2 regions of the Kitasatospora sp. NPDC023120 genome follow, and region 1 is predicted to be linked to the other one. Evidence: riboswitches for the same ligand, from Rfam matches in the RefSeq annotation. Region 1 holds a riboswitch; the other holds the start of a gene.
The links. A riboswitch is a leader RNA that binds a small molecule or an ion and turns the genes downstream of it on or off. The one in region 1 is predicted to bind cyclic di-AMP.

Region 1 (10,447 bases):
ATCGCCCCGGCGATGGCCCCGATCAAGCTCGGCCACGTCTCGGACATCAAGGACGTCACCGCCGAGCTGGCCGCCTTCAAGCCGACCCTGATCCTGGGCGTGCCCAGAGTCTTCGAGAAGGTCTACAACACCGCCCGTGCCAAGGCCCAGGCCGACGGCAAGGGCAAGATCTTCGACAAGGCCGCCGAGACCGCGATCGCCTACAGCCGGGCGCTGGACGCCGGCGGCGCGGGCCTGGTCCTGCGGCTCAAGCACGCGGTCTTCGACAAGCTGGTCTACAGCAAGCTGCGCGCCGCCCTCGGCGGCCGGGCCACCCACGCCATCTCCGGCGGCGCCCCGCTCGGCGAGCGCCTGGGCCACTTCTACCGGGGCATCGGCTTCACCGTCCTGGAGGGCTACGGCCTGACGGAGACCTGCGCGGCCACCACCTTCAACCCGTGGGACAAGCCGAAGATCGGCACGGTCGGGCAGCCGGTGCCCGGCGCCTCGGTCCGGGTCGCCGAGGACGGCGAGGTCTTCTTCAAGGGCCCGCACGTCTTCACCGGCTACTGGAACAACCCGCAGGCCACCGCCGACACCCTCAAGGACGGCTGGATGGCCAGCGGCGACATCGGCTCGCTGGACTCCGAGGGCTACCTGACGATCACCGGCCGCAAGAAGGAGATCATCGTCACGGCCGGCGGCAAGAACGTCGCCCCCGCCGTGATCGAGGACCGGATCCGGGCCCACGCCCTGGTCGGCGAGGTCATGGTGGTCGGCGACCGCAAGCCCTTCATCGCCTGCCTGGTCACCGTCGACCCGGACTTCTTCCCGAAGTGGAAGGAGCTCAACGGCAAGCCCGCCGCCGCGACCGTCGCCGACCTCGCCGAGGACCCGGACCTGCTGGCCGCCCTGCAGAGCGCGGTGGACGACGGCAACGCGGCCGTCTCGCACGCCGAGGCGGTCAAGAAGTTCCGCCTGCTGGACGCCGAGTTCTCCGAGGAGAGCGGCCACCTGACGCCCTCGCTGAAGCTCAAGCGCAACGTCGTGCTGAAGGACTACGCGGCCGAGATCGAGGCGCTCTACAAGAAGTAGCCGCAGCACCGGAAGCCGGGCCCCGTCTCCTCCCCGGGGAGGAGACGGGGCCCGGCGCCGTACTACGCGGCCAGCAGCGAGGTCAGCCGCCCGGCCAGCAGGTCCCAGCGCCAGGAGCGCTCCACCCAGCGCCGCCCGGCCTCGCCCATCCGCCGCCGCAGCTCCTCGTCGCGCAGCAGCCGTACGATCCGCTCGGCCGCCGCGGGGGCCGAGCCGCCGGGCACCACGTACCCGGTCTCGCCCTCCAGCACGGCGTCCGGCGCGCCTCCGGAGTCCCCGGCGACCACCGGCAGGCCGGTCGCCGAGGCCTCCAGGTAGACGATGCCCAGGCCCTCGACGTCCAGCCCCCCGCGCCTGGTCCGGCAGGGCATCGCGAAGACGTCCCCGGCGCCGTAGTGGGCGGGCAGCTCCTCCCAGGGCACCGAGCCGGTGAACCGCACCGAGTCCCGTACGCCCTTGGCGTCCGCCAGCTTCTCCAGGTCCGCCCGGTACGGGCCGCCGCCGACGATCAGCAGCACCGCGTCCGGCACGTCCGCCAGGATCTGCGGCATCGCCTCGATCAGGGTGTCCTGGCCCTTGCGCGGCACCAGCCGGGAGACGCAGACCACCACCGGCCGGTCCGCCAGCCCGAGCCGGCGGCGGACCTCGGCGCCCCCGGAGCCCGGGTGGAAGGTCGTCTCGTCCACCCCCGGCGGCAGCTGCACCATCCGGGCCGCGGCCTGCGGTCCGACCGCGGCGGCGATCCGGGAGCGGGTGTACTCGCCCAGGTAGGTCAGCACGTCGGTGCCCGCGCCGATCCGGCGCAGCAGCTGCCGGGAGACCGGCAGCTGGGCCCAGGCGGCCTCGTGCCCGTGGGTCATGCCCAGCAGCCGCCCGGCCCCGGCCCGGCGCAGCGTGGGCGCCATCAGGCCGAGCGGGGCGGCGGCGCCGAACCAGACCGAGTCGCACTTCTCGGCGCGCAGGATCTCGGCGGCCCGCCGGGTGACCCGGGGTGTGGGAACCATCACCTTCGTCCGGTCCCGGATGACCGGGAACGGCTGCTCGGCGTCGAAGCGCGCCACCTCGCTGCCGTCCCGCCAGGTCGAGGCGTACACCACGATGCTTCCTGCGGGCTGACGGACGGCCATGTTGTGCACGAAGGCCTGGATGCCGCCCGGGCGGGGCGGGAAGTCATTGGTGACGATCAAGGTTCTGTGCATCAGGCCACGGCTCGTTCGGTCGGGGGGTGCGCGGTGTACCGCCGGGTGATCCGTACGATAGGTCAACACCATGACCCGCCGGGAACGGAAGCGCGCACGGCAACCGTTTGACCCCCGGGTCAGTCCTAGTACCTGGGTCCGGAGACCGGCCCCAGGGCCGCCGACGACGGAGCGCGGCCCGGGCGTCCGTCGGTACGACGCCTCCGGTGAGGACGTCCGAGACGAACGAGGGAGCGCAGTGGAATTGGCCCCGGCCACCGAGCCCGGTTCTTCGCGCGGCCGTCTCGGCCGCCCGCTCGGGGCGCTCGCCGCTCTCGGCGCGACCTGGGTGGCCACCCGGACCCTGCTGGTGCTGCTGATCACCGGCGTGCTGAAGTCGCCCGGCGGCGACGTCACCGCCGACGTGTGGATGATCTACCACGCCTGGTACGGCGTGCTGCAGACCGGCACCTTCCCGTTCGACGACGTGACCTGGCAGTACCCGCCGGGTGCCGCCCTGGTGATCCTGCTGCCGGGCCTGCTGCCCTGGTCGTACCTGGTCTCGTTCTGGGTGATCTGTGGGATCGCCGACGCCGCCGCGACCGCGCTGCTGGTCCGCACCGGCCTGCGCCGGGGCCGGGCGCTGACCGGCGCCTGGATGTGGGTGGCGGGCGTCCCGCTGCTCGGCCCGATGATCTACAACCGCTTCGACGTCATCGTCACCGCGGTCGCCCTGGCGGGGCTGCTGGCGCTGATCCGCCGTCCGGCCGTCGGCGGGCTGCTGCTGGGCCTGGGCGGCATCGTCAAGGTCTGGCCGCTGCTCGGCCTGATCGGCACCCCCTCCGGCCGCCGTACCCGCCGTTCCTGGACGCTGGCGGGTGCCACCGCCGTCTCGACCGGCTTCCTGCTCGCGGCCGGCATGAACGGCGCCTTCGACTTCCTGGCCTTCCAGAAGGACCGCGGTATCGAGGTCGAGTCGGTCGGCGCGCTGCCGTTGCACTTCGCCCGGATCGCCGGGGGCTGGGACGGCAAGGTCACCATGAACTACGGCTCCCCCGAGATGCTCGGGCCGTGGGTCGGCGTGGTCAGCAAGGTGATGATGGCCGGCACCGTGCTGGGCTTCCTCTGGCTGCTGCTGTGGCGCTTCACCTCCAAGCGCCGCAACGCGGCCACCATGTACGACGCGGCGCTGTGCGCGCTGCTGATCTTCGTGGTGACCAGCCGGGTGATCAGCCCGCAGTACCTGGTCTGGCTGATCGGCGTCGCGGCGGTCTGCCTGACCGTGCGCGGCACCAGCCAGCGGCCGGTGGCGCTGCTGATCCTGCTCGCCTGCCCGCTGACGCTGGTCGAGTTCCCGACGATGTTCACCCAGGTCCTGGCCAGCGACCCCGGTGCGATCACCGTCCTGGCCCTGCGCAACCTGCTGCTGCTGGCCGCGACCGTGCTCTCCTGCGTCCGGCTCTGGCGCTCCACCCGCGGCGAGGCGCCGCTGCCGGCGACCGTGGTGCTGGACCGCGAGCCCGCCGCGCTGCCCGCCGCCGGCTACCCGGTGCGCCCGGGCATCGCGTACGAGCAGGACCTGCTGGACGGCATCGACCACCCGGGCACCCCGGCCGAACAGCGGCGCTGAGCAGACCCCTTATCGGTCCCGGTCCTTCAGCGCCGCCACCTCGCCCAGCCAGAGCCGGGTGAACTCGGCCAGGCCGACGCCCAGTTCGGCGCGCAGCAGCCGGTCCGTGCGGCGCTCGCGGTCCTCGTCCGGCCCGTCGGCCGCGCCGACCGCCCGGTAGAAGGCGACCAGCCGCTGCGGCCCGTAGCGGCGGGCGATCAGCTCGCAGGCCAGCCAGGACTGCTCGTAGGCCTGGGCGATGCCGGCGGCACCGGCGGCGAAGTCCCGGTCCTCGGGCAGCTCGGTGGGCAGTCTCCCGGCGGCGACGTCCCGGGCCAGCTCGGGCGCGATCTGCTGGGGGCTGCGGCCGGAGTCGCGGTAGGCGGTCCAGTCGGCGGCGCCCTCGGAGAGCCACAGCGGCGTCCAGGCCCGGGTGTCGGACCTGGTCGCGACGTGGGTGGCCTCGTGCGTGACGACCACCTGGCGGCCGAAGTCGCTGAGCCGCCCGTACGCCTCGGGATTGACCAGCACCCGGTCCGCCGGGGTGTTCCGGGGCGCGCCGGGGGCGGCGACGGTGACCGCCGCCATGTCCGCCCAGTCGGCCGGGTCGGCCTCCAGCAGCCGGGCGAACTGCTCCTCGGTGGCGGGCAGTTCGAGCAGCAGCCGGCCGAGCCGGCCGCCGCCCCAGACCTCCTCGACGGCGGGCAGCGCCTTGTCCCCGACCGCGGCGAGCCCGGCCGGGTCGGAGCCGTCGGCCGACCCGAGCACCAGGCAGCGCGCGCCCGGCACCGGCCGTACCGGCCCGAAGTCCCACAGCGCCGGCGGCCCGCTCGCGCTCTCCTCCCGCTCGACCCGCCAGCCGGCTTCCGTCCGGACCAGCCCGATCCGGCGCGGGTACACCACGGGGTGGTCGTCGTACCCGGCGATCCGCACCGCCAGGTCGGCCGCGGCGGTCAGCCGGTCCGGCCCGTCGCCCGCGGCGAGCACCAGGTTGCGGTACGCCGCCTCGGCCGCCGGCACCCCCGACCGGGCGGGCAGCGAGCGCGCCCGCTCCGCCAGCACGGCGGCCACCTCACCGCGCCGGTCCTCCGCCTGCCGGACGGGTGCCGCCGCGGGGGCGACCGGCGGCAGCGACAGCTGGGCCAGACCGCCTGCCGCGAGCAGCAGCGCACCCCGCCGGGACAGCAGGCGGCGGGGCCGGTCTACCGGGTGGGGGTCGCGGGAGGGGCCGGACGGCGACGCGCTCAGAGCCGGACCACCCCCGAGACCGGCATGGCGTTGACGCTCTCGTAGCGGACCCTGGCGCCCGGGTAGGGGGCGTGCACGATCACACCGCCGCCGGCGTACATGCCGACGTGGTGCATGTCCCGGTAGAAGATCACCAGGTCTCCCGGTCGCGCTTCGGAGAGGTTGATCCGCTGGCCCGCGTACGCCTGGGCCTGCGAGGTGCGCGGCAGGGTCACTCCGGCCTGCCGCCAGCTGTAGTACATCAGACCGGAGCAGTCGAACGCGCGGGGCCCGGTCGCTCCGTAGACGTACGGCGAGCCGACCATCCGCACCGCGGCGGCCAGCGCGGCCGCACCGCGCTCGGAGGCGGGCGGGGCGGAGCCGAGGTCCAGCCGGTCCGTGCCGCGGGTGGCGCGCTGCTCGGCGTCCCGGGCGTCCTGGGCGGCCATCCGGGCCCGCTCTCCGGCGGGCAGGCTGTTGAGCAGCTTCTGCGCCGCGTCCAGCCGCTGCTGGATCTGCTGCTTGCTGTCGGCGAGCGAGCGGCGGGCCTGGTCCAGCTCGGCGAGCTTGCCGGTCGCCTCGATCCGCCGCTGGTCGAGCCGGCGCTGGCGGGTGACCAGCTCGTGCAGCGTCTCCTGCTGCCGCTCCGAGGCCTGGCCCAGGGTGCGGGCGCGGGCGAGGTAGCCCTCCGGGTCGGGGGACAGCATCAGCTGGGCGGTCTGGGTCATCCCGCCGCCGCGGTACTCCGCCCCGGCCACGGTCGCCAGGTCGCCGCGCAGCTCGTTGAGCTGGTCCTGGGCGACGGCGATCTCGCCCTGCAGGATCGTGGCCTCGCCCTGGAGCCGCCGCTGCGCATCCTGGGCCGCGTTGTACTTCTCCGAGGCCTGCTCGGCCTCGTCGTAGAGCTGCTCCACCTGCGCCTTGACGTCCTTGCGGTCCGCCGGGTCCGGGCTGCCGGGGGCGGCCCGGGCGCTGCCGCTGGTCGCCACGCCCAGCACGGTGGTGGCGGCCGCCGTCAGCACCAGCGCACGGGCGAGCAGTTGGGAACGGCGGTGCACGGGCACGGCGGCGGCTCCAATCCTGCGGCGCGGTCCCGCCGCCGCTCCACTGCGGGCGGCCCTCGAGCGGGAGTCCGGTGGCAGACGTTAGCGAGTCCGGGCAAGTGAGTCCAAACCCCTCCCGACCCGAATATTTGACCCGTAATCGGACATCAGCCCGACTCGCCGACAAAGCCGCAGGCCCGGCCTTCCGTGACGGAAGACCGGGCCTGGAGGCGCGGAGCGGGGATCAGACCCGCACGATGCCGGACAGCGGCATGTTGGTGACGGCCTCGTAGCGGACCGAGGCGCCCGGCTTGGGCGCGTGCAGCACCTGGCCGTTGCCCGCGTAGATGCCGACGTGGTGGGCGTCGCTGTAGAAGATCAGCAGGTCGCCGGGCTGGGCCTGGGACAGGTCGGTGCCGATCCGGGTGCCGGCGTGGGCCTGGTCCTGCGAGGTGCGCGGCAGCGAGACGCCGACCTGGTTGAACGCCCAGACCATCAGGCCGGAGCAGTCGAAGGAGCTCGGGCCGGTGGCGCCCCACACGTACGGGCTGCCGACCTTGGAGGCGGCGGCGTTCAGCGCGGCGGCACCGCGCGAGCTGCCGGGCGCGGGCAGCTTGGCGACCGGCGTGGACGAGGGCGCGGAGAGGTCGCCGCGGCTGTTGTCGCGCGAGGCGCGGTCGGCGGCCTGCTGCTGGGCCTTCGCGGCGTCGGCCTGGGCCTTGGCGTCGGCGGCGGCCTTCTCCTCGGCCGCGCGCAGCGCCTGGCGCTCCTGCTCGGTCAGGGTGTTGAGCAGGTCCTGGGCGGCCTTCAGCTTGTTCTGGACCTCGTCCTTGGAGGCCTTCAGCTGCTGGGTGGTCGACTCCAGCTCGGCGAGCTTGCCCTGGGCCTCGGCACGGTCCTGGTCGAGCTTGCGCTGCTGCTCCTGGAGCTGCTTCAGCTGGTTCTTCTGGGTGTCACCGGCCTGGTTGAGCGCACCGGCCTGGTTGAGGAAGTTGTCCGGGCTGGACGAGAACATCAGCTGGACGGTCGGGGATATGCCGCCGTTGCGGTACTGCTCCCCGGCGATCTCGGCGAGTCCGCCCTGCAGGTCGGTCACCTGCGCCTGCTGGCGGGCCACCTGGTCCTGCAGACCGGCGACCTGCTTCTCCAGGGCCTGCTGCTTCTCCTGGGCGGCGTTGTACTGCTCGGTCGCCACCTCGGCCTGCTCGTTGAGCTGGTCGACCTGCTCCTTGACCTGGTCCTTGGTCGGCTGCGGGTCGGCGTGGGCGCCGGTCTGCGCGGAGAGGGCGACCGCAGCGGCGGCGACACCGGTCAGGATCGAGACACGGGCGCGGCCGGCGGGCTTGGGACGACGATGGGACGCCACGAAGGCGGACTCCTTCTTCCTACGTCCGCCTACCGGGTGAGCTGACGGGTTCGGGCCGGAAGCAGTGCCCTACGACGCCTCACGGCCGTTCCAGCGGCCGACCTGGCGCCGATTCACCCCGGAGGAACGTGGTTCCCCGGCTCCGCTCCGCAGCGCCCCCGACCACTGGGCTCCCCTGTCGGGCAGTCGCTTCGACCTGCCCCGCTGCCTCGCGAACTCGGCGGTAACCACCGCCGCCACCCTGGCTGGGTGATCGACAGTGCGGTGGTTCGGAGCACGACCCTAGTAACTGAAGCGTGATCGGTTCAAATCCTTGTCAGAAAAAAGACGGAAGATTATCCAAGTTCTCTTGTGAAAATGACCGATGGTGACCGTCGACGCACGCAAGGCTGATCAGGTCTCACCCACCGGTCGCAAAACGGTCGAAAACCCGAACGCCACCCCCGTCGGAGGTGGCGCGGATCACAGGGCCCGGACGGGCCCGTTCGGCGTGTCGGACTGTCAGACCCGGCGGGCCGCTGTCAGACCCGGCGGATCGTGTTGATCGGCATCGCGTCGGCCTTCATCACCTTCACCACGTCACCGGTGTGCGGCGCGTGGACCACCATGCCGTTGCCGATGTACATCCCGACGTGGTGCATGTCCCCGCCGTAGATGACCAGGTCGCCGGGCAGGGCCTGGTCCATCGAGGGCACCCGGGTCCCGTAGTGGCCCTGCTCCTGCGAGGTGCGCGGCAGCGAGACGCCCGCCTGCCCGTACGCCCAGAGCATCAGGCCGGAGCAGTCGAAGGTGCTCGGGCCGGTGGCGCCCCAGACGTACGGCGAGCCCTGCTTGCTCATCGCCTTGGCGACGGCCACGGCCGCGTAGCCGCTGGCCGGCGGCAGGCTGCTCAGGTCGACCCGGTCGGTGCCGCGCGAGGCGCGCTCGTCCTGCGCCTGCTGGGCCTTCAGGGCGGTGCGCTCGGCGGCGCTGAGCGAGTTCAGCAGGTCCTGGGCGGCCTTCAGCTTGGTGTTGACGTCCGCCTTGGCCTGGTTGAGGTCCTTGGTGGTCGTGTCCAGCGAGGCCAGCACGGCGGCCGCCTCGGCCTTCTCCTGGTCCAGCCGGCGCTGCTGGTCCAGCAGCGACTTGAGCGCCTCGGCCTGGGTGGTGCTGGCCTGCTGGACGGTGGAGGCCTTGTCCAGGTAGCCCGACGGGTCGGAGGAGAGCATCAGCTGGACGGACGGGTCGATGCCGTTGGTGCGGTACTGCTCGCCCGCCACCTCGGCCAGGCCGACCTGCAGCTGGGTCATCTGCTCCTGACCGCGGGCCACCTGGTCCTGCAGCTGGTCGGCCTGCTTGCGCAGCTGGTCGGCCCGCTCCTTGGCGCCGTTGTACTTCTCCGCCGCCTGCTCCTGCTCCTCCTGGAGCTGGTCGATCTGCGCCTTGACGTCCGTTTTGTTCGGCTGCGGCGCGGCGTGCGCGGCCACCTGGGCGGAGAGGGCGACCGCGGTCGCAGCGGCAGCGGTGAGCACGGAGATCCGCGCGCGGCTCGGCTGCTTGGGACGGCGGTGGGAGGCCAAGGGACCGGCTCCTTCTTCCATCGGACTCACCTGATCGGATGAGATTCCGGAAAATAGGTTTGACGCCAGACCCTAGTGAAGATCTATCCGTTTTGCTACTCCCCCGTAAGCGTGAACCCGCTTTCCCACACCGGCTTCACCGGACCCGCACACGGCCCCGGAACCGGCACTGACCAGGCGTCATTCCGCCCGGTCGGCGCTCACGGCCGGGCCAGCCGATTCAGCAGCAGCACCGAGGCCACCGGGCGCGCGCCCGCCTTCCGCACGCCCTCCGCGACCTCCCGGTCGGCGGACACCACCACGACCGGACGGCCCTGCGGCTCGGCCCGCACCAGACGGCGGATCAGCTCGTCCGCGGTCTCCCCGGTCCGGCTGAACCGCACCCGGACCCCGCGCGGCGGCGCCATGATCACCGGCACGTCCAGGTCCTGCCCGTCGAACACACAGGTGACCTCCGCCTGCGTGCGCTGCGCCAGCATCGCCAACCCGCCCAGCAGCCGGATCCGCTGCTGCTCCAGCGGCAGCGTCGGATAGCCGGTCTTGGTCACGTTGTAGCCGTCCACCACCAGGTGCACCTGGGGGATCGCCAGCAGCTGGTCCAGCAGGGCCGGATCGTCCTCGGCCAGCCCGCGCCGCGCCACGTCGTGCGGCGAGGCCGCCCCCGGCACCACCGCCTCCACCAGGTCCGCCGGGCGGATCTGGGAGACCGGCAGCGCCAGCTCCCGCTGCAGCCCCTGGGCCGACTGCAGCACGGTGTCCAGCAGCAGCCGCAGCCGCATGTCCTCGACGCTGCGCCCCTCGCGGGCCGACCGGCGGCCCTGCTCCACGGCGTTCTCCAGCTCGGAGACCCGGTGCCTCAGCCGACGCGCCTCGGTCTCGGCCGCGCTGCGCTCCGCCGCGCCCTGGGCCTTCACCGCCTCCAGCTCCCCGACCACCCGGCGCGTCTCGGCCTGCGCCCGGCGGGTGTCGCTCTCCAGCGACCGCAGCTTCTTGCGCAGCGACTCGGCCTCCCGCCGCACGCCCTCGGACTCCGCGCGCTGCCGCTCCAGGTCCGCCCGCGCGGCGGCCCGCACCTCGGCCAGCTCGGTCTGCAGCTTCTCCACCAGCCGGGCCGACTCCGCGGCCGCGTCCTCGGCGCCGGCCCGCTCGGCCTCCTCGCCGGCCTCGGCGACCAGCCGGCTCCAGCCCGCCGAGCGCACCAGGTAGGCGGCGGCCGCGACGTCCATCGGATCGGCGGCGCCCGGGACGCTGCCCGACTCCAGCGCCCGCACCAGGTCCGGCTGCCCGAGGCGCAGCCGCTCCGCTATCCGCACCCGGAAGGCCGGCTCCGCCTCCAGCGCGGCCGCCAGCGCGGTGGCCGCATACTTGGCACGCCGCGCGGGAGTGAACTT
Region 2 (10,447 bases), on a different contig from region 1:
ATATGCCAATAGTGCGACTGCACGTGAATCGACTCTTGCATCTGCAGTGAGCGCACACCACCATGGTGCACGTGCACCTGCACACCCCTGGCAATCCCGCGGGCTCCGCGTCGACCCCACGCGCGACTCCGTGCACCGGCTCGACGGCGTCCCCCGCGCCATCGGGCGTTCGAGTGCGCGCGCGTCTGGTCGAGGGCGGCCGAGCGGCCGAGCGAGTCGGAGGTGACCGGCATGACCCCGGCGGGTCCAGCCGTGTCCGCCCCCTTATGGGAGGAGCTCTTCATGAGCACCGGTACGGCTTTGGCGGTTGACCCCCATGTGGTCACCTGTACGCTCGCTCCTCGCTTCGAAGCCGTCAGAACCGCGCGCGACTTCGCCCGGACCACGCTCCAGCGCTGGGGACTGACGGAGCTGTTCGACGACGTCGCGCTGGTGGCCTCGGAACTCGTGACCAATGCGCTCCGGCATGCGATCGGCGCACGGCCCGACCCTGCGGGCGGCGCCCTGGGCGAGTACGACTTTCCCACACAGCCCACCCCGGACGGGCGGCTGCCGATCCGAATAAGCCTGGTGCACCGCGCACCCCAGGTGGTCTGCGCGGTGAGCGACCCGAGCAGCGTCGGCCCGGTGGCCCGGGAGGCGGACTTCGTCGCCGAATCCGGCCGCGGACTGCACCTGGTGGAGTCCTTCAGCCGCTCCTGGGGCTGGCACCCGCTGGGCAGCGGCAAGGTGGTCTGGGCCATGTTCGAGGCGGAGCCGGCGGACGGTGCGCTCGACGGACACCCCGGGATCGGCACGTGCCAGGAACTCGGCGGACGCTCGGCGCTCGACGCGCTCGGCGGACCGGTCGACGCCGGTGGGCGGCACCGGCGCTCGGCCTAGCGCCGGCGCGGCACAGCACGTGGTCGGCCCGGTGCCCGGTCCAGGCACAGGTCGAGGTTCCGGTCGATGCACAGATCGATCTGCACCCTTATGTACGGGTTCGTGTGCAGGTCGAGGGGAGCCCCGGGAGGACCACACCCCCGGCCGTTCCCCGAGTCCCCGAGGGCAAGGGCCCCGAGGCCTGCGGCCCGACAGCAGGGACCCCGCGCGCAGCGGCTCCGCGGGCGGAGGCCCCGAGCGCAGCGGCCCCGAAGGCGGAGGCCCCGAGCGCAGCGGCCCCGCGGGCGGAGGCGCAAAAGACAAAGGCCGTCGCGGTGTCGGCACCCGCGACGGCCCCCCGATGGTGGAGCACGGCGGTCGGTCAGACCGCCAGGTGGTCGAACTCCCCGTCCTTGGCCCCCAGCAGCAGGGCGGCGATCTCGGCGCGGGTGTAGATGAGCGCCGGACCGTCCGGGAAGCGCGAGTTGCGCATCGCCACGTCACCGCCCGGCAGGGCCGCGAACTCGACGCAGTTGCCCTGGGAGTTGCTGTGCCGGCTCTTCTGCCAGACCACCCCCTGGAGATCGGCGGCGGCCATCCCGTTGTAGGTGTCGTGCGAGCCGTGCGTGTTCTGCGAGTCGTGCATAGAAGTCTCCCGAAGAGCTCCGGAGTTGTCGTCCGCGCGGCGCCCCCGGCACCGCCGAAACGAACGGACCGGCCCCGTACCGGTCCGGCACAACGCCTCACTTGACGCGATGATAGCTGCAGTGCACGTGCATCAGCACGGGACGTTGCAGGTGCACGAGGCCTTTTATCCGCGGCCTCGAACTTTTCACGGGGCCTTCTCCTGACGGTACGTAAACGGACATAGCCGACTGAATCACCGGGTTTCCGATAACCGGCCGTGAGCGGCTCCCCGCTGAATGTTGATCTTCGAATGCCGGGAGTCGCACCGCTGTGACCCTCCGTCAGGCGACCTCTGGACTGTGAGACATCTCACGCGCCGCACCTGCAACGCCACACCCCGCCGGGCACGTCATGGCAATGACCCGCACCCGCGCGGGGGTTGGGTGAGGAATGTCCGGATTGTAGGCAAACCTCCCGGACCGGCCCGGAGGACACACCGGGTCCGCACCACCACCGCGCGAAACCCGTACGGCAGCCGACTGCAGGCCGGACGGGCAGATGTCCTACGATCTCCGGCATGAGCACCGCAGCCATCCCGGGCGCGCCACTGCCCGTCCGCACTCCAGGCTCCCGTGCGCGGGGGCGCCACCGTCGTCCCGAGCGCCCCGAGATCCCCTCCGGCTCCCCGGCCCTGGTGCTTGCCGTGCCCGCGACCGCCGGGCCCGAGTCCCGCTCGGTCGTCGAGGAACTGCTCTCGATCGTCCGCAGTGAGCAGAACGGCGTCCAGGCCGCGGTCGGCTACCTCGCCGGCGACTCCGCCGAGGGCGAGGGCGGCGAGGACCGCACCGTCGCCGAACTCCTGGCGCTGGCCGCCGAGGCCGGGCTGCCGATGCCCGTCCTGGTGCCGCTGGTGCCCGGCCCGCACGGCTTCCTGACCGAACTCCACGCGCTGGCCGCCGAGTACGGCGCGCCCGTCACCGACACCCTGGGCCCGCACCCGCTGCTGGCCGAGGCCGTGCACGTCCGGCTGTCCGAGGCCGGGCTGGCCCGCGCCGACCGCGCCCGGCTGTTCGCCATCGCGACCGCCGCCGACGGCGTGGTCCTGACCACCGTCGGCGGCGAGGACGCGGCCGCCGCCGCGGGCATCACCGGCGTGCTGCTGGCCGCCCGTCTGGCCGTCCCGGTCGTGGCCGCCGCGCTCGACGTGCCCGGCTCGGTCGCCGCCGCCGTCGACCACCTCAAGGAGACCGGCTCGCAGCGCCCGGCACTGGCCCCGCTGGTGATCGGGCCGGAGGCCGACTCCGAGCTGCTCGCCGCGGCCGCCGAGGAGACCGGCTGCCCGTCGGCGGCGCCGCTGGGCGCGTACCCGACCGTCGGCCAGCTGATCGCCTCCACCTACCTCGCCGCGCTGCCCGCGCCGTCCCCGGAGGACCTGGCACGGGCCGAGGCGGAGGCTGCGGCCGCCGCCGAGGTCGAGGGTGGCGTGGAGGGCGCCCGGGGCGCCCACGCGGCCTCCGAGGGGCCCGCCGGGCAGTAGTCGGAAACCAAGCTGGACACCGCGCCCGTCGGCGCGCACACAGGGCCCGGAACGGCTTTCGTTCCGGGCCCTTCGCTTTGCCCGCCCGCGCCGCACGGGCATGCACCGTAGGAACCGGCACCGTACGGGCTTGCGCCGTACGAGAGTTAAGCGGGCAATGAAACGTAATGTCCGTTCTGACGCATTTTGCCAGGAAATGGCGAGCGCACTTCCCGGCGCTCGAATTACCCCCACTCCCCCGCTTCGACGGCTGCGCCGCTTTACGCTTCGACACACCGTCACAGCGCTCCTGAGGCAATGACAGTTGTGGGCATCCGCAACAGAATTGCCGAAAAACGATCATTTACGATCATGATTGCCAGCCAGTTTGGCAGTTCTCACTAAACCGTGATGAGCGTCACAGCTGTTTGCAGTTTGAACTTAAGTCTGCTTAACGTGCTCCCCGTTCGTGACCACACGGACCCAGTTCATCCGCAACGCCGAGTCCTGCCGTCGGATGTCCTGGCAGCGCGAAAACGCACCACGGCAGGAGCGGGGGACCCACAGGTAAGTCGCCCCGGACCGCTCTCCGGAACGGTCCAGGGCTAGGGGTGAAGCCGCGCCAACGCGCGGCCGGGCAACTCCAGCCCGAATCCGACAGCTCACCTCGCAGGCGTGGGAGAGGACCGCGTCTTCATGCTGCCCACCAACGGCTCTCGCCTGTCCAGCCGCACCCGTCGCGTGATCGCCGCCATCGGCGTCGCGGGCGTCGGCCTCACCGTTCCGTGCCTCGTCACCGGCACCGCCTCCGCCGCCTCCGTCGCGACCTGGGACAAGGTCGCCCAGTGCGAGAGCAGCGGCAACTGGAGCATCAACACCGGCAACGGCTTCTACGGCGGCCTCCAGTTCACCCAGAGCACCTGGTCCGCCTTCGGCGGCACCGCCTACGCCTCGCGCGCCGACCTGGCCACCAAGGACCAGCAGATCGCCGTCGCCGAGAAGGTGCTCGCCTCGCAGGGCCCCGGCGCCTGGCCGGTGTGCTCGGTCCAGGCCGGCCTGACCAAGGGCGGCGCCCCGGCGGCCGTCGACACCTCGGCCGCCGCCAAGCCGGCCGCGCCCGCCGCCCCGGCCGCCAAGCCCGCCGCGCCGGCCCAGGCCCCGGCCCCGGCTGCGAAGCCGGCCAAGCCCGCCGCGCCCGCCCAGGACGCCGCGCAGGACGCCACCGGCTCTTGGGCCCAGAAGAGCCACCAGTGGGCCCAGGGCGACGACTACACCGTCGTCGAGGGCGACTGGCTGTCCTCGATCGCCGACAAGCACAACGTCCAGGGCGGCTGGCAGCGGCTGTACGAGCTCAACCGCAGCACCCTGACCGAGGGTCCGGACAGCATCTACCCGGGCCAGCACCTGTCCTTCGGCGACAGCGGCCAGGCCCAGCAGTCGGGCTCCGCGGACAAGTCCGGCTCGGACTTCACCTGGTTCAACCGCTCGCAGAAGTCCGGTCAGTCCGCGAACGGTGGTTCCGTGAACGCCCAGCCGGTCGCCCAGACCCCCGCCGCCAAGCCGGCCGCCCCGGCGCAGGCCCAGGCCCCCGCCCAGGCCGCCACCGGCAGCATGGCCGCCGCGGTCGCCTTCGCCGAGTCCAAGGTCGGCCAGGCGTACGTCTACGGCGGCACCGGCAACGGCGGCTGGGACTGCTCCGGCCTGACCCAGGCCGCGCTGCGCGCCGCGGGCATCTCCGTCCCGCGCGTCGCCGCCGACCAGGCCGCCGCCAGCACCCACGTCTCGCTGGACAGCCTGCAGCCGGGCGACCTGCTGTTCTGGTCCAACAACGGCAAGGACTCGGGCGTCTACCACGTCGCGATCTACGTCGGCGGCGGCAAGTACGTCGAGGCCGCCAACCCGAGCTCGGGCGTGCGCGAGCAGACCATCGCCAACTGGGCCCCGGACTTCGCCGGCCGCGTCTGAGGACGGCGGGCAGCCCAAGCCCTCAGCACCGAGCCGCCCCCGGGGAGAGTCTGGTCGCTCCTCCCCGGGGGTTCCGGCGTACCCGCGGGCGGCCTGTGGACGATCCCGGCACGTACCCGGGGGTTCCGGCGCATTCCGTGGTGAAACCCCGCTCCGACGGGCATGCTGCTGCTCTGCACCCGAGGAGGAGTCACATGGCCCAGGTCACCGTCACGCTCGACGCGAACCTCGCGATCGACGCGATGATGCTCTCCGGTACCAAGAACCCGCAGGACGCCGTCGAACTGGTCCTGCGCGACTACCTGGCCCGCGGCCGCCGTACCGAGACCCGTACCGGCGAAGCGGCCGACGGCCACCGCCTCACCGTCGAGCGCCCGACCGCCCAGGAGGGCTGATCCCGGCGCACGCCGAAGGGCCCCGGAGGTCAACTGCCCTCCGGGGCCCTTCCCTTGGCCTCTCGGCGCCTCGGCGCGTCGGCACGTTGGCCTCTCGGCACCTCGGCACGTCGGCACCTCGGCACGTCGGCACCTCGGCCTCTCGGTGCCTCGGCACGTCGGCCCCGGCTGCCGCCGCTCAGCGCGCGCAGGCCCCGGTGGACCCGCGCATCACCAGCTCCGGCTGGAACATGAACTCGCCGCGCTGGACGGCGTTCCCGCCGACCTCCTCCAGCAGCGCGTCCACCGCCGCGGTGGCCATCGCCTCGACCGGCTGGCGGATCGTGGTCAACGGCGGCTCAGTGAAGGCGATCAGCGGCGAGTCGTCGAAGCCGACCACCGACACGTCCTGCGGCACCGAAAGCCCGCGCTGCCGCACCGCCCGGATCGCTCCGAGCGCCATCATGTCGCTCCCGCAGACGATCGCCGTGCAGCCCTTGTCGAGCAGCGCGCCGGCCGCCGCGTGTCCGCCCTCCACGCTGAACAGCGTGTGGTGGACGAGGTCCTCGGCCTCCTCCTGGGTGCGCCCGAGCACCTCCCTCATCGCCGCCGTGAAGCCTTCTATCTTGCGCAGCACGGGCACGTACCTGCGCTGCCCGACCGCCAGCCCGATCCGCTCGTGTCCGAGCTCGGCGAGGTGCTGGACGGCCATCCACATCGCGGCCCGGTCGTCCGGCGAGATGAACGGCGCGTCGATCTTCTCGCTGTAGCCGTTGATCAGCACGAACGGCACCCCGCGCCCGGCCAACCGCGCGTACCGGTCGTGGTCGGCCGTGGTGTCGGCGTGCAACCCGGAGACGAAGACGATGCCCGCCACGCCCCGGTCCACCAGCATCTCCACCAGTTCGTCCTCGGTGGATCCGCCCGGGGTCTGGGTGCACAGCACCGGCGTGAAGCCGTGCCGGCTGAGCACCTGCTCGATCACCTGCGCCAGCGCGGGGAAGATCGGGTTGCTCAGCTCCGGCGTGATCAGCCCGATCAGCCCGGCGCTGCGCTGCCGCAGCCGGGTCGGCCGCTCGTACCCGAGCACGTCGAGTGCGGCCAGCACCGTCTGCCGGGTGGCGGCGGAGACGTTCGCCTTGCCGTTGAGCACGCGGGAGACGGTGGCTTCGCTGACCCCCGCCTGTGCCGCGATGTCTGAGAGTCGCGCCGTAGTCACGGTCCCAGAGCCTATTGCAACCACGTCAGACCGCCCACCAGCCGGTGCTGTCCGGAGCGAGCACCGTCTCGCCGCCGTCCACCACGAGGCCGGTCGATGCGAGCAGCAGCCTGCCCGGGGCCGCGATCCGCACCGGCTCGCCGGTGGTGTTCACGGTGCAGACGAAGGAGCCGCGGCGGAAGGCGAGGGTGCCCTCGGGGCCGTCCAGCCACTCGACCCCGGTGCCGGCGCCGAGGTCGGCCTGCGCCCGGCGGACGGCCAGTGCGCTGCGGTAGAGCTCCAGGGTGGAGGACGGGTCGCCGGTCTGCGCCTCGACGCTCAGTTCGGCCCAGGCGGCCGGCTGCGGCAGCCAGGACGGGCCGCCGGCCACCGGTCCGAAGCCGTACGGGGCCTCGGTGCCGGACCACGGGATCGGGACGCGGCAGCCGTCGCGGTAGCCGTCCTGTCCGGCCTGACGGAAGAACGACGGGTCCTGGCGGACCTCGTCGGGCAGGTCGGTGACGTCCGGCAGGCCGAGCTCCTCGCCCTGGTAGATGTACGCGGAGCCGGGCAGCGCGAGCATCAGCAGGGTGGCGGCGCGGGCGCGGCGCAGGCCGAGTTCGCGGTCGCCGGGGGTGCGGATCTGGGTGCCGAGGCCGGGCTCGTTGGCGAAGCGGGTGGCGTGCCGGGTGACGTCGTGGTTGGACAGCACCCAGGTGGTGGGGGCGTCGACCGGGCGCATCGAGTCGAGCGAGAGGTCGATCACCTCGCGCAGCGCGGCGGCGTCCCAATCGGTGCCCAGGTACTGGAAGTTGAAGGCCTGGTGCAGCTCGTCGGGGCGGACGTAGTTGGCGGTGCGCTGGACGGTCGGGGTCCAGGCCTCGGCGACGCCGATCCGCTGGCCCGGGTACTCGTCGAGGATCTTGCGCCAGCTGCGGTAGATCTCGTGCACGCCGTCCTGGTCGAAGAACGGCATGACGTCGTTGCCGAGCAGCTTGAGCTGGTCGGAGCCGCCGAGGTCGGGCAGCCCGGGGGCCTTGACCAGGCCGTGGGCGACGTCGATGCGGAAGCCGTCCACGCCCATGTCGAGCCAGAACCGCAGGATCGAGCGGAACTCGTCGGCGACGGCCCGGTTCTCCCAGTTGAAGTCGGGCTGCTCGGGGGCGAACAGGTGCAGGTACCAGTCGCCGGGGGTGCCGTCCGGGTTCTCGGTGCGGGTCCAGGCCGGGCCACCGAAGATGGACTCCCAGTCGTTGGGGGGCAGTTCGCCCTTCTCGCCCTTGCCGGGGCGGAAGTGGTAGCGCTCGCGCAGCGGGGAGCCGGGGCCCTCGCGCAGGGCGCGCTGGAACCACTCGTGCTGGTCCGAGGAGTGGTTGGGGACCAGGTCGACGATGATCCGCATGCCCAGCTGGTGGGCGTCCCGGATGAGGGCGTCGGCGTCCAGCAGGGTGCCGAACATCGGGTCCACGGCGCGGTAGTCGGCGACGTCGTAGCCGGCGTCCGCCTGCGGCGAGGCGTAGAACGGCGAGAGCCAGACCGCGTCCACGCCGAGGTCGCGCAGGTAGGGCAGGCGGCTGCGGATGCCGGGGAGGTCGCCCATGCCGTCGCCGTTGGAGTCGGCGAAGCTGCGCGGGTACACCTGGTAGATGACCGCGTCCCGCCACCAGCCTCTGTGCGCGCCGCCGGCCACAGGAGCCGGGGCGGCCGCCTCGTGAGCGGTGTCGGCGGCAGGCCGGGAGGTGTCGGCCAGGTTCTGGGTCATGGACGGTATCCCTTGGGGATCGGAGGAGCGGGGAGCCTTGCGCGCGAGGTGTGCCGCGTCAGGCGTCACGACTTGGAGGCACCGGCGGTCAGGCCGGTGACCAGGTGGCGCTGCACCAGGTAGAAGAAGGCCGCGGACGGGATGGCGATCAGTACGGCGGTCGCGGCCATCAGGTTCCACTGGGCGTCGTGCTCGCTGACGAAGGTCTGCAGGCCGACGGCCAGCGTGTACTTGTCGGAGCTGAGCATGAACGTCGAGGCGAACGGGACCTCGGCCCAGTAGGTGAGGAAGGAGTAGAAGGCGGCGACCGCCAGGCCCGGGCGGGCGAGCGGCAGCACCAGCCGCCAGAAGGTGCCGAACGGGGTGAGCCCGTCGACCCGGCCGGCCTCGTCGATCTCGACCGGGATGGTGTCGAAGTAGCCCTTCAGCAGCCAGGCGCAGTACGGCACGGTGGTGGTCGAGTAGACCAGGATCAGACCGGTGTAGCTGTCCAGCAGGCCGAGTTCGGAGAGCATCGTGTACATCGGCACGATCAGCACCGCGATCGGGAACATCTGGGTGACCAGCAGCGACCACATCAGCGGCTTGTGCCCGGGGAACTTCATCCGGGAGACGGCGTAGCCGGTGGTGGCGGCGAGCATGACGCCGAAGACGGTGGTGATGCCGGAGACCAGCAGGGCGTTGCCGAACCAGGTGAAGAAGTCGGTGTCGGACAGCACGTGCTGGTAGTTCGACAGCGTGAGCTTGTCGAGGATCTGGCCGGGGTGGAGGTAGTCGGTCTTGTCCGGGCCGAGCGAGACGAAGAAGATCCACCCGACCGGGAACAGCGCGATCAGGCTGGCCACGATCAGGGTGCCGTGGGACAGCGCCCGGGCCAGCGGGCTGCTCTCGCCGCGGCGGCGGACCTTGGCCGGCCGGGCGGCCGGGGCCGCGGTCGCCGCGGGGGCCGGGCGTTCGGTGGTGGTGCTCATCGGGGTTACCTGCCTTCGTGGGTCAACTGGGTCCGGGGCCTCAGCCGTTGGCCTGCTCGTTGCGGGCGAGCCAGCGCCGGTAGAAGGCGGTGAAGACGATCAGGATGGACAGCAGGATCACGCCGTACGCGGCGGACTGCGCGTAGTCCCGGGGGATCTGGCCGAAGCCGAGGCGGTAGGCCCAGGTGACCAGCAGCTGGGCGTCGGGCGCGCCGTTGCCGAACAGCAGGAAGATGACGTTGAACTGGTTGAAGGTCCAGATCACGCCGAGCAGCACGACGGTGGAGGAGACGGTGCGCAGTCCGGGCATGGTGACGTGCCGGAAGCGCTGCCAGGGGGTGGCGCCGTCCATCTCGGCGGCCTCGTACAGCTCGGCCGGGATGGACTGCAGGCCGCCGAGCAGCGAGATCATCATGAACGGCACGCCGGCCCAGGTGTTCACCAGGATCGCGGACGCCTTCTGCGCCCACGGGTCGGTGAGCCAGCCGGGCTCGGGCAGGTGCAGGGCGGAGAGGATGCCGTTGACGACGCCGCCGTCGGAGAGCATCAGGCGCCAGGAGAAGACGGTGACGAAGGTCGGCACGGCCCAGGGCAGGATGAGCATCATCCGGTAGAAGGCGCGCCCACGCAGCTTCTTGTTGAGCAGCAGGGCGAGGCCGAGGCCGAGGGTGTAGTGCAGGAAGACGCAGACGGCGGTCCAGGCGATGGTCCAGACGAAGTGCGACCAGAAGCGGTCGTACGAGCCGGGGCCCCACAGGATGTCGGCGTAGTTGTCGAAGCCGACGAAGCTGTAGCCGGCCGGGATCTCGTTGACGCCGATCTTGCGGGCGACGTTGAGGCTGTTGGCGTCGGTGAGGGTGAGCCAGATGCCCTGGCCGAGCGGGTAGAGCACCAGCACGCCGAGCACCAGCACGACCGGGGCGATCATCGCGTAGGCGTACCAGTGCTTGGCGTAGGAGCGCTTGAGGCGTTCCAGCAGGCCCGGACGCTGCTCGCGCTCCCGGCTGCCCTTGCCGGTGGCGCCCTGCACGGCGACTGACATCGTTTGCACCTTCTCGGGGGGAGTCTCGGGGGAGCCGACGGCCCGGCCTGCCGGGAGGGGTGGCAGGCCGGGCACGGGGACTACTTGGCGAAGCCCGGCAGGAGCTTGGCGTAGTCGGTGGCGACGGTGTT

Region 2: linked by a shared signal. The riboswitch ahead of ACZ3TI_RS02720 (transglycosylase family protein) and the one ahead of ACZ3TI_RS06850 (NlpC/P60 family protein) in region 1 are both predicted to bind cyclic di-AMP.

Annotation. Positions count from the first base shown of each region.
Region 1 is NZ_JBVHHY010000003.1:418,470-428,916, reverse strand. Features, by position in the region: gene ACZ3TI_RS06875 (AMP-dependent synthetase/ligase) at 1-1,074, shown strand, start outside; gene ACZ3TI_RS06870 (glycosyltransferase family 4 protein) at 1,137-2,273, opposite strand; gene ACZ3TI_RS06865 (glycosyltransferase 87 family protein) at 2,512-3,882, shown strand; gene ACZ3TI_RS06860 (hypothetical protein) at 3,892-4,932, opposite strand; gene ACZ3TI_RS06855 (C40 family peptidase) at 5,106-6,152, opposite strand; gene ACZ3TI_RS06850 (NlpC/P60 family protein) at 6,376-7,497, opposite strand; cyclic di-AMP (ydaO/yuaA leader) riboswitch at 7,508-7,662, opposite strand; gene ACZ3TI_RS06845 (C40 family peptidase) at 8,019-9,056, opposite strand; gene ACZ3TI_RS06840 (NYN domain-containing protein) at 9,257-10,447, opposite strand, start outside.
Region 2 is NZ_JBVHHY010000002.1:13,101-23,547, forward strand. Features, by position in the region: partial or broken gene ACZ3TI_RS02705 (ATP-binding protein) at 283-753, shown strand; gene ACZ3TI_RS02710 (DUF397 domain-containing protein) at 1,244-1,507, opposite strand; gene ACZ3TI_RS02715 (sirohydrochlorin chelatase family protein) at 2,066-3,025, shown strand; cyclic di-AMP (ydaO/yuaA leader) riboswitch at 3,524-3,693, shown strand; gene ACZ3TI_RS02720 (transglycosylase family protein) at 3,701-4,969, shown strand; gene ACZ3TI_RS02725 (hypothetical protein) at 5,164-5,364, shown strand; gene ACZ3TI_RS02730 (LacI family DNA-binding transcriptional regulator) at 5,543-6,562, opposite strand; gene ACZ3TI_RS02735 (glycoside hydrolase family 13 protein) at 6,588-8,303, opposite strand; gene ACZ3TI_RS02740 (sugar ABC transporter permease) at 8,369-9,274, opposite strand; gene ACZ3TI_RS02745 (carbohydrate ABC transporter permease) at 9,315-10,316, opposite strand; gene ACZ3TI_RS02750 (extracellular solute-binding protein) at 10,397-10,447, opposite strand, start outside.